Regions from separate parts of the Pseudomonas sp. NyZ480 genome, predicted to be linked through region 1. Evidence: riboswitches for the same ligand, from Rfam matches in the RefSeq annotation. Region 1 holds a riboswitch; each other region holds the start of a gene.
What was found. Region 1 has a riboswitch for cobalamin ahead of cobO (cob(I)yrinic acid a,c-diamide adenosyltransferase). Riboswitches for the same ligand answer to the same signal wherever they lie in the genome.

Region 1 (3,269 bases):
CGTCGAGCATCGAGGTGTTGGCAGCCAATGCATGGTGGTGCAGTTCGGGGTAGCCTCCCGGCAGGTACAGGCTATCGACCAGGGGCATTTCACGGTCATGCAGGGGCGAGAAGAACTCAAGCTGCGCGCCCAGGCTTCGCAGCACGTCGAGGTTGGCACCATAGGTGAAGGCGAACGCTTCGTCCCGGGCCACCCCGATGCGCACGCCAGCCAACGACGACGACAGCTGACGCGGCTCCGGTGCGGCGAAAGTGACCGCCGGTGGCAGGCTTGCGTCGCAACTGGCGCCCAAGGCTTCGGCAGCTGCATCCAGGCGGGCGTCGAGGTCATTCAGTTCACTGGCTTGGACAAGCCCCAGGTGACGACTGGGCAGCTCGATGCCACGCTCGCGGGACAAACCGCCATACCAGCGCAGGCCTTCGGTCAGGCTGCCTTCGAGCAATTGGGCGTGACGCAGGCTGCCGACGCGGTTGGCCAGCACGCCGGCGAACGGCAGGTCGGCCTGGTAGCGCGCCAGGCCCAAGGCCAATGCTCCAAAGGTCTGGGCCATGGCCGTGCCGTCGATCACCGCCAACACCGGCACACCAAAATGACGCGCCAGATCGGCGCTCGAAGGGGTGCCATCGAACAGGCCCATGACGCCCTCGATCAGGATCAGGTCGGCTTCGGCAGCGGCTTCCCATAGCAAGCGACGGCTCTCCTGCGCACCGATCATCCACAGGTCCAATTGGTAGACCGGCGCACCACTGGCCCGCTCGAGGATCATCGGGTCGAGAAAGTCCGGCCCACACTTGAACACTCGTACCTTGCGCCCAAGGTTGCGATGCAGCCGTGCCAGCGCAGCGGTGACGGTGGTCTTGCCTTGTCCGGATGCAGGTGCGGCGATCAACACCGCAGGGCATTGGCGCGCTTGGTTCACAGTTCCACGCCCTTCTGCGCACGGATACCGGCCTGGAACGCATGCTTGAGCATGCCCATTTCGGTAACCGTGTCAGCCATCTCGATCATTTCGGGCTTGGCTGCGCGGCCGGTGACGATCACATGCTGCATTGGCGGGCGAGCCTGGATATCGGCCAGCACCTGGTCGAGATCGAGATAGCCATGCTTGAGGGCGATGTTCAGTTCGTCGAGCACCACGAACTGCACCGAAGGGTCCTGCAGCAACTGCCGCGACACCGCCCAGGCCGCTTCGGCAGCAGCGATATCGCGCTGACGGTCCTGGGTTTCCCAAGTGAAGCCCTCGCCCATGACGTGGTAGCGCACCTGCTCGGGGAAGCGGCGGAAGAACAGCTCTTCTCCCGTGCTGTTGCGGCCCTTGATGAACTGCACCACACCACACTGCATGCCATGGCCCAACGCACGGGCGAGCATGCCGAACGCCGAACTGCTCTTGCCCTTGCCGTTGCCGGTCAGCACCAGCAGCAGGCCGCATTCGTTGGGGGAATTGGCGATGCGCTCGTCGATGATCGCCTTCTTGCGCTGCATACGCGCCAGATGACGTTCGTCGCGTTCGGTGGTTTCGCTCATGAGGGTTCTCCGCAGGCTGACGCCACGCGAGAAGCGGCGGCAGGTCGATAGGCAGGCAGACGGAGGACGCGCAGGGGCCATGACCCGCTCTGGTCACGGTGCACCGCGCATCACCCTCCGTGATGCCGTTGGCAGTATCAGGCCGGTCTCCGGGCTCGTGAGCGGGCCTGTGGCCCTGGCCTGCGCGCCTTCCCGGGCGTTCACCCAGTGGCCCTGCGCGGCCGCGTCTCACCTACCGTTGCGGGGGCAGCGCCGGGCTCGCGTCTTCCGACGCCCACCGGCTTCCCAGTTTCACCCTGCCCAGTCGAGGCTGGCAGGACACCTGAAACACGCGCGAAGGTTAGAGGGTTGGGCCGGGAGCGTCAATCGAAGCGCTCGTTCGACGAGCGGGGTCATTCTCCAGGACGCGGCGCGGCGGTGGCCTGGCGACTTACCTCGGTGACCGCCGCAAGCGCCAGCGCTCGCCGGGGATGCGATCAGCTGATCAGCGGTTCTGCGCCAGGTGGCCTTGGGGAATGACTCGCTTGGCCTGCAGGTAGGCCTTGGCCCAGTAGCTGTTGGACAGGTAGTCCAGGCGCACCGTGCCGCCTGTGGAAGGCGCATGCACGAAGCGGCCTTCGCCCACGTAGATCCCGGCATGGCTCACTTGCGAGCCGCCACCGGTGGCGAAGAACACCAAGTCCCCGGACTGCAGCGCATTGAGGTCCACCGTTGGCGCACGCATGACGATCATTTCGCGGGTCGATCGCGGCAGGCTGATGCCCGCTGCATCGCGGTAGACATAGCCGATCAGGCCACTGCAATCGAAGCCGGAATCCGGCGTGTTACCGCCCCAGCGATAGGGGGTACCGACCAGGCCGATGGCGCGTATGAGCACATCGTCGGCAATCGGCGAAATGTCAGGCTGGGCGTACGGGATCTGTGGCTGAACCACAGGGGCCGGTGCCGGAGCATGGCTGGAACAGGCGGCAAGCAGAGCCACCAGGGAAAGGAATGCGAAGCGCGCCGTCATCGCCATGGCCAGAACTTCCTGTCTGAGACCGTAGGGCCGCAGCCCAAAAGAGTTGAGAATTTAGATTAGACGCTTTCTATAAATGCGCACGGCGGCGAGCTTTTCAGCATCGCCGCCGCGGCAGGGTACATCATTTTGCCATCAGTTGCGCGCGATATTGGTCGGCGCCATCGCCAAGGCTCGCTTGGCTTCGATGAAGGTCTTGCTCCAGTAGCGATCACCGAGGCTGTCGATGCGCACACCACCGCTGCGGCGGCTGCTGGAGTGGATGAACTGGTTGTCACCCAGGTAGATGCCAGCATGGCTGACACGACCACGGCCATTGGTGCTGAAGAACAGCAAATCGCCCGGCTTGAGCTTGTTGCGCGCCACTTTCGGTGCGTCGACGTTGATCATCTCGCGGGTAGAGCGCGGCAAGGTCACACCCGCCTCTTCGCGGAACAGGTAGCCGATGAAACCGCTGCAGTCGAAGCCCGACTTCTCCGAGGTACCGCCGAAACGGTAGCGCGTGCCGATCAACGACATGCCACGTTCGAGAATACTGTCGGCCAGGGCCGGCAATTGGTAAGGCTTGCCGCTGGAGAAAGCCTCCAGGTCATCTTCGGTGGCCAGGTCCTCTTCGCTGAATACCGACGAAGTGGAAGTCTTGGCGTTGATCGCCGACGTCGAGGCGACCGGGGTGTGATCCTGAGGCTGGGAAACCGGGCCATGAGCCGCGCAGCCAAAAAGC
Region 2 (3,269 bases), 1.6 Mb from region 1:
GCCCCAAAAAGTAACCAAAAAAGTCTGGCTCCTATCATCCGGCCCCTGCGCTGCGCTCCGGGGTTCCCTCGCTCCGGGCTTGCTCCGGGAGGACCGCGCTGAACGGCCCCTCCTGGGCCGCAGCGCTTGACGGGCATCCATGCCCGTCACCTCCCTGCGCAAGCCCTGCGCTCGGCCTCCTAAAGTCGCATTAGGTGGCGCCTGAACTACCGCGCGCTAGAAGCAAGAGCAAAGCGAAGCAAAAGAAAGTCCGCCTCGAATTTATAGTTTTAATGTTGAATGTGCGGCTGGTTTAGCTGTTGTTGTTGTTGTTGTTGTTGTTGTTGTTGTTGGGAGTTGGGAGTTGGTATTTCATGCTCCGCTTTTGCTTTTAATGCGCGATATCCCAGACGCTGCAAATTGCGACGTCAGTAGGCCGAGCGTAGGGCTTGCGGAGGGAGGTGACGGGCATGGATGCCCGTCAAGCGCTGCGGCCCAGGAGGGGCCGTTCAGCGCGGTCCTCCCGGGAGCAAGCCCGTAGCGAGGGAACCCCGAAGCGAAGCGTAGGGGCCGGATGATAGGAGCCAGCGGTTTTTGCCTACTTTTGCCCAAGAGCAAAAGTAGGTCGCCGTAAAGGCGAAAAGGTGAGTGAGCGCCTCCATGGCGAATGGATATTCACGCTATCTGAATGCCGCCCTTAAATCTGTGCTTTGAAGTTTGAAGTTTGAAGTTTTGGTTTCTGGATGCGTGAGCATATCCATTTGCCAAGGTGACGCTCAATCACCTTTCCGCTCTTACAGCGGGTCACTTTTTGGCAGACGCCCCAAAAAGTAACCAAAAAAGTCTGGCTCCTATCATCCGGCCCCTGCGCTGCGCTCCGGGGTTCCCTCGCTCCGGGCTTGCTCCGGGAGGACCGCGCTGAACGGCCCCTCCTGGGCCGCAGCGCTTGACGGGCATCCATGCCCGTCACCTCCCTGCGCAAGCCCTGCGCTCGGCCTCCTGAAGTCGCATTAGGTGGCGTCTGAACTACCGCGCGCTAGAAGCAAGAGCAAAGCGAAGCAAAAGAAAATTTGCCTCGCATTTATAGTTTTAATATTGAATGTGCGGCTGGTTTAGCTGTTGTTGTTGTTGTTGTTGTTGTTGTTGTTGTTGTTCGGAGTTGGTATTTCATGCTCCGCTTTTGCTTTTAATGCGCGATATTCCAGGCGCTGCAAATTGCGACGTCAGTAGGCCGAGCGTAGGGCTTGCGGAGGGAGGTGACGGGCATGGATGCCCGTCAAGCGCTGCGGCCCAGGAGGGGCCGTTCAGCGCGGTCCTCCCGGGAGCAAGCCCGTAGCGAGGGAACCCCGAAGCGAAGCGTAGGGGCCGGATGATAGGAGCCAGCGGTTTTTGCCTACTTTTGCCCAAGAGCAAAAGTAGGTCGCCGTAAAGGCGAAAGGGTGAATGAGCCCCTCCATGGCGAATGGATATTCACGCTATCTGAATGCCGCCCTTAAATCTGTGCTTCAAAGTTTTGGTTTATGGATGCATGGGCATATCCATTTGCCAAAGCGACGCTCAACCACCTTTCCGCTCTTACAGCGGGTCACTTTTTGGCAGACGCCCCAAAAAGTAGCCAAAAAGGTCTGGCGGCATGACTCACCCACATGGGTTACAAATCAGATCACGCACATAGGTAACAGTCTTTGACTGACAGGGTCGGTATTCGAGGTTCTGACCATGCCTTGGCGAGAGCTGAAACCTATGGACCTGAAAATGCTTTTCATCGCGGATTCCTGCAAGGGGCGCCCAGCTTCAGCGCCCTATGCCAGGCCTACGAGATCAGCCGAAAGACCGGCTACAAATGGGTCGAGCGATTGTGCGAACAGTTGACCACCTGCCACCCCACGCGTAGCCTTGCCGCTTCGAGGTTCTTCGGCTGCGCCGAAGCTAAGACGGGAACGCGGTACAAGCCGCGGCTGCCCCCGCAACTGTAAGCACCGACAACGGATCGACACAGCCACTGCGCCCAAGCGCGGGAAGGCGTCATCCCTCAAGCCCCCGCAGAGAGAGGGCGAAGCAGTGCAAGCCAGGAGACCTGCCTCGGACGATTTCGACTTTCAACCGGGCGGGGTGATCCGGTGGCGAATAAGCCCGGCCACTGGCCCGTGGCTCTCGTCCCGCATGCCCGCCATCCTGCCAAGGGCATTGCGACATGAAAACACTGGCCAAGCTACCCGTCACCATCGTCACCGGCTTCCTCGGCTCGGGCAAAACCACGTTGCTCCGGCACATGCTCGACAATGCCCAAGGCCGCCGTATCGCGGTAATCGTCAATGAATTCGGCGAACTGGGTATCGACGGCGAAATTCTCAAGCAGTGCAGCATCGGTTGCACCGAGGAAGAAGCCAGCGGACGCGTCTACGAACTGGCCAATGGCTGCCTGTGCTGCACCGTACAGGAAGAGTTCTTCCCAGTAATGCGCGAATTGGTGGCGCGCCGTGGCGACCTCGACCACATTCTCATTGAAACCAGCGGCCTGGCCCTGCCAAAACCCCTGGTACAGGCCTTCCAGTGGCCGGAAATTCGCAATGCCTGCACTGTGGACGCCGTCATCACCGTGGTCGACAGCCCGGCGGTGGCCGCCGGCACATTCGCAGCCTATCCAGACCAGGTAGATGCCCAGCGCAAGCTCGACCCCAACCTGGACCACGAATCGCCGCTGCACGAACTGTTCGCCGACCAACTGGCCAGTGCCGACCTGGTGGTGCTCAACAAGGCCGACCTGATCGACGCCCAAGGCCTGGCTAAGGTCCGGGCGGAAGTCGCCGAAGAGCTGCCGCCAGCAGTCAAGGTGATCGAAGCCAGCAGCGGTCGCCTGCCACTGGACGTACTACTGGGCGTGGGGGCTGAATCCGAGGCGCATATCGACGGTCGCCGCACCCACCACGATTCGCACCACGATGACGACGACCATGACGATCATGACCACGATGCCTTCGACTCCATCTCCATCGACCTGCCCGAAGCCGATGAAAGCTTGCTGCTCGATGCCCTGACCCAGTTGGTGGTCGAATTCGGCATTCTGCGCGCCAAAGGCTTCGCGGCCATTCCGGGCAAGCCGATGCGCCTGCTGGTGCAGGGCGTGGGCACGCGCTTCGACAAGCATTTCGATCGCGCCTGGCGCGCCGACGAGCCGCGTATCACCCGCCTGGTGCTGATCGGCCAGGAGCTGAACGCCAGTGAACTGGAAGCGCGACTGCGCAAGGCCCTGGGCGCCTGACCCATGCACCTGCTGCGGACCCAGCCCG
Region 3 (3,269 bases), 2.0 Mb from region 1:
CAGTTCGGTCTGTTTCGACTCGGTCAGGTCATAGTGCATCTGGCCGGGGCTGAGGCTGATCAAATCGTTCACCCCGTCCTCGCTGGTGGCGTACTGACCGTACAGGGACAGGTCATCGTTCACTGCGAACACCAGCCCGGCGCGCCAGTTGCCGCCTTGCAGGCTGTGGTCGCTGCGGGTGCCGTCGACCAGGTTGTCGCGGTCGATATGGTTCTGGTCGCGGCGCACGCCGGTCACCAGCGAGAGGCGCTCGGTGACCCGAAGGCGGTTTTCCGCGAACAGGGCGAAGGTGTGGGTGGTGGACAGCGTCTGCGGGCGCAGCGGCGAGTTGCTGTGGAACGTCGCCGCAGTTGGGTGCCATGGGTCGACGTAGTCGCCACCGACATCGTCGTAGGGTGAGTTGCTGTCGACGTTGAAGCGAATCTTGTTGTACTCGGCGCCGACCAGGGTGGTGCTGGCCAAGCCGAACAGGCGGTGGTCGAGCGTGAAGGTCTGGCGGTCGCCGATCTGCTCCTGATTATGCTTGATCTGCAGGTAGCTCTGGCGCAGCAGTTGGTCACGGTCGGCATCCCAGCTGTAGGCCTCGGCATTGCGCCAATGGCGGCGGCTCTTGATGTAGTAGAGCTGGTTGCTGGCACTGAGGTGGTCGCTGAGGGTCCAGTCGGTGGTGAAACGAGTCCACGCATCACGGTAGCGCTGCACGTCATCGTCGATGTTGTAGTTCTTCTTGCGCAGGCTGGAGCGGTAGTGGCCGTCGATCAAGGGTGTGCCGAAGTCGTTGGCCGGCTCGGCATCGCCGCGCTCGTGGGCCAGGGTGAAGCTGAGGTCGTCGTTGGCGTCGAAGCGCAACGCGGCGCCCAGGGCCAGGCTGCGCGAGTCGGTGCGGTCGACCCAGCCGTTGCTTGCCTGGCGGTTGAGGGTCACCCGGTAGCTGAGGCGCTCGCTGATGCTGCCGCCGCTGTCCAGGCCCAGTTGCTGACGGTCCCAGGCGCCATAGCCCAGGCGCAGATGGTTCTGCACCTGGCCGCTGAATGGCTTTTTGGGGATCACGTTGACCACCGCGCCGGTTGCGCCCTCGCCATACAGCACCGAGGCCGGGCCACGGATCACGTCGATACGCTCGACCAGCCACGGGTCTACCGGAAAAGTCTGGGTGCCCGCGCCCGTGTACAGGCGTGTGCCATCGAACAGGGTCATCACCGATCCATGCCCGGTAAAGCCCCTGGCCGAGAGACCGGTGCCGCCGTCGCCTGGGGTACCGATGAAGGAGATGCCGGGCGAGCGGCTGACTGCATCCTGAACGGTGAGGTTGTTGCGCTGCTGGATCTGTTGTGCGCTGATGCTGCTGGTGCTGGCCGGGGTTTCCAGGGCGCTGAGGTTAAGGCGCGAGCCAGCCTGGGTCGGGGTGGCGAGGTCCACGGCGGCGTCATCGTGGGTGCCGGTGATGGCCGTGGAGGGCAGGGCCAGGGCACTTCGTTCGTCGGCCAGGGCAGGAAAAGTCACGGCCAGGCAGGCCGCCAGTGTGTGAAGCTTGTAAATACGGGACATGTCGTTCCACGGCTGCAGGAATGAATGGATCCCGGTGGAAAACACGCAAAGGTGAGCCACGCACGCAGGCGCGCACGCGCAAACCGGCCTGCGCCCGCCCACCGCGGGTTGCCAAGTGAAGCTCCAGGCCGGTCTCCGGGCTTGCGAGGGTCGTGAAGCCTTCACCTTCCCATGCGTTTGCACAGTGGTATTTCGAAGGGTTCGCTCGCTTACCGTTGCGGGGGCAGCGCCGGACTTGTCGTGTAGCTCGACTCACCGGCTTCCCGTTTCACCCTGCGCGCGGCGGCGCAGGGCACCTGAAACTGGCGCGCATCTGACCATCGAAACGGCTCTGCGTCAATGGATTGCGCGGTATTGCCGATGGCGCTATCGACCCCGGCGGCGTGATACGCGGGCTTCGATGTTCTTGCGCCCGATCAGCAGCGGCGGTTTCTCCACCACCGGTTCGTCGGCCAGCCATTTGTACATCACCAGGCAATCCACCAGCCCAAGACGGGCATGGCGGTAGGCCTTGGGCAGGCGACCGACCGTTTCGAAACCCAGTTTCCGCCACAGCGCCACGGCCACTTCGTTGCTGGCCACCACCGAGTTGAACTGCAGGGCCAGGAAGCCCTCCTGGCGTGCCAGCTTTTGCGAGTGCTCGCACATCATCCGCGCCACGCCGCGCCCGCGGGCGGCTTCGCAAACCATATAGCCGCAGTTGCCCACATGGGCGCCGGGACCTGCCGCGTTGGCCTTGAGGTAATACGAACCGAGCACCTCGCCGTTCGCTTCGGCAACCAGGGTATGCAGGGGCAGTTCCAGCCACAGTTGCCGGGCGTGTTCGAAAGTGAGGGCAGGGTCGTAGGCGTAGGTTTCGCGGGCCTGGATGACGGCCTGGAAGGTTGGCCAGAAGCGCTCGAAGTCTTCGGGCGTCATGGGGCGGATGTGGATCATGCGGGTTCCTGCAAGGGCTGAGGTGCCCAGTCTGAGTAACGCGGCGCCGTCGCGCAAGGGCGGCGCCGCCAGGCCTCAGCTGTCGGCCTTGCCAACGGCATCCAGTGCCCGGGCCGAGTAGACCAGCGCGGCACCCGCATTCATGGCGACGGCCACGCCCAGGGCTTCGGCGATTTCTTCGCGGGTGGCGCCGTGTTTGACGGCTTGCTGCGAGTGCACGGCGATGCAGCCGTCGCAGCGGGTGGTGACCGCCACGGCCAGGGAGATCAACTCGCGAGTCTTGGCGTCCAGGTGGTTGGTCTTGGCACCCGCACCGCTGGCCGTCATGTAGCCGGCCACGGTGTCGGGGGAGAGTTGCTTGAGATCGCCGATGCCGGCCATCAACTGCTTACGGTAGGCGTCCCAGTCCATCATGCTCATCGTCTTCACCTTGTTGGGGTTTGGGCAGGAGCTTTCAGGGTAGTCCAAGCCTTCAGATATAGATGAACACCAGCAGCAGTGCCGCGACCACGGCCCACTTTTCCAGGTAGTAGCGGGTACGGTTACGCTTCTTCAGCGCCTTGCCGCGCTCACGGATCCGGTAGATGCGGGTGAACAGACGGTTGATGCCGCCGGTCTTGTCGTTGGCGGTGTTCGGCGCGGCGGCGGCGGCCATGACATTGCGGCTGAACCAGCGGTTGAAGGCGGTCGCCCAGCGGTACTTGAGCGGACGCTCGACGTCGCAGAACAGGATGATGCGGTTGTGATCGGTGGTATTGGCGGCGTAGTGGATGTACGTTTCGTCG

Region 2: it holds a riboswitch for cobalamin, as region 1 does, so the genes downstream of both, cobW (cobalamin biosynthesis protein CobW) here and cobO (cob(I)yrinic acid a,c-diamide adenosyltransferase) in region 1, are expected to answer to the same signal.
Region 3: it holds a riboswitch for cobalamin, as region 1 does, so the genes downstream of both, P3R38_RS15345 (TonB-dependent receptor) here and cobO (cob(I)yrinic acid a,c-diamide adenosyltransferase) in region 1, are expected to answer to the same signal.

Annotation. Positions count from the first base shown of each region.
Region 1 is NZ_CP120626.1:1,347,057-1,350,325, reverse strand. It holds gene P3R38_RS06080 (cobyrinate a,c-diamide synthase) at 1-919, opposite strand, end outside; gene cobO (cob(I)yrinic acid a,c-diamide adenosyltransferase) at 916-1,527, opposite strand; cobalamin riboswitch at 1,650-1,868, opposite strand; gene P3R38_RS06070 (C40 family peptidase) at 2,012-2,545, opposite strand; gene P3R38_RS06065 (NlpC/P60 family protein) at 2,681-3,269, opposite strand, start outside.
Region 2 is NZ_CP120626.1:2,961,769-2,965,037, reverse strand. It holds partial or broken gene P3R38_RS13530 (IS481 family transposase) at 1,699-1,835, shown strand; cobalamin riboswitch at 1,870-2,079, shown strand; gene cobW (cobalamin biosynthesis protein CobW) at 2,174-3,241, shown strand; gene cobN (cobaltochelatase subunit CobN) at 3,245-3,269, shown strand, end outside.
Region 3 is NZ_CP120626.1:3,340,219-3,343,487, reverse strand. It holds gene P3R38_RS15345 (TonB-dependent receptor) at 1-1,548, opposite strand, end outside; cobalamin riboswitch at 1,657-1,863, opposite strand; gene P3R38_RS15340 (N-acetyltransferase) at 1,915-2,484, opposite strand; gene P3R38_RS15335 (carboxymuconolactone decarboxylase family protein) at 2,560-2,904, opposite strand; gene lpxO (lipid A hydroxylase LpxO) at 2,957-3,269, opposite strand, start outside.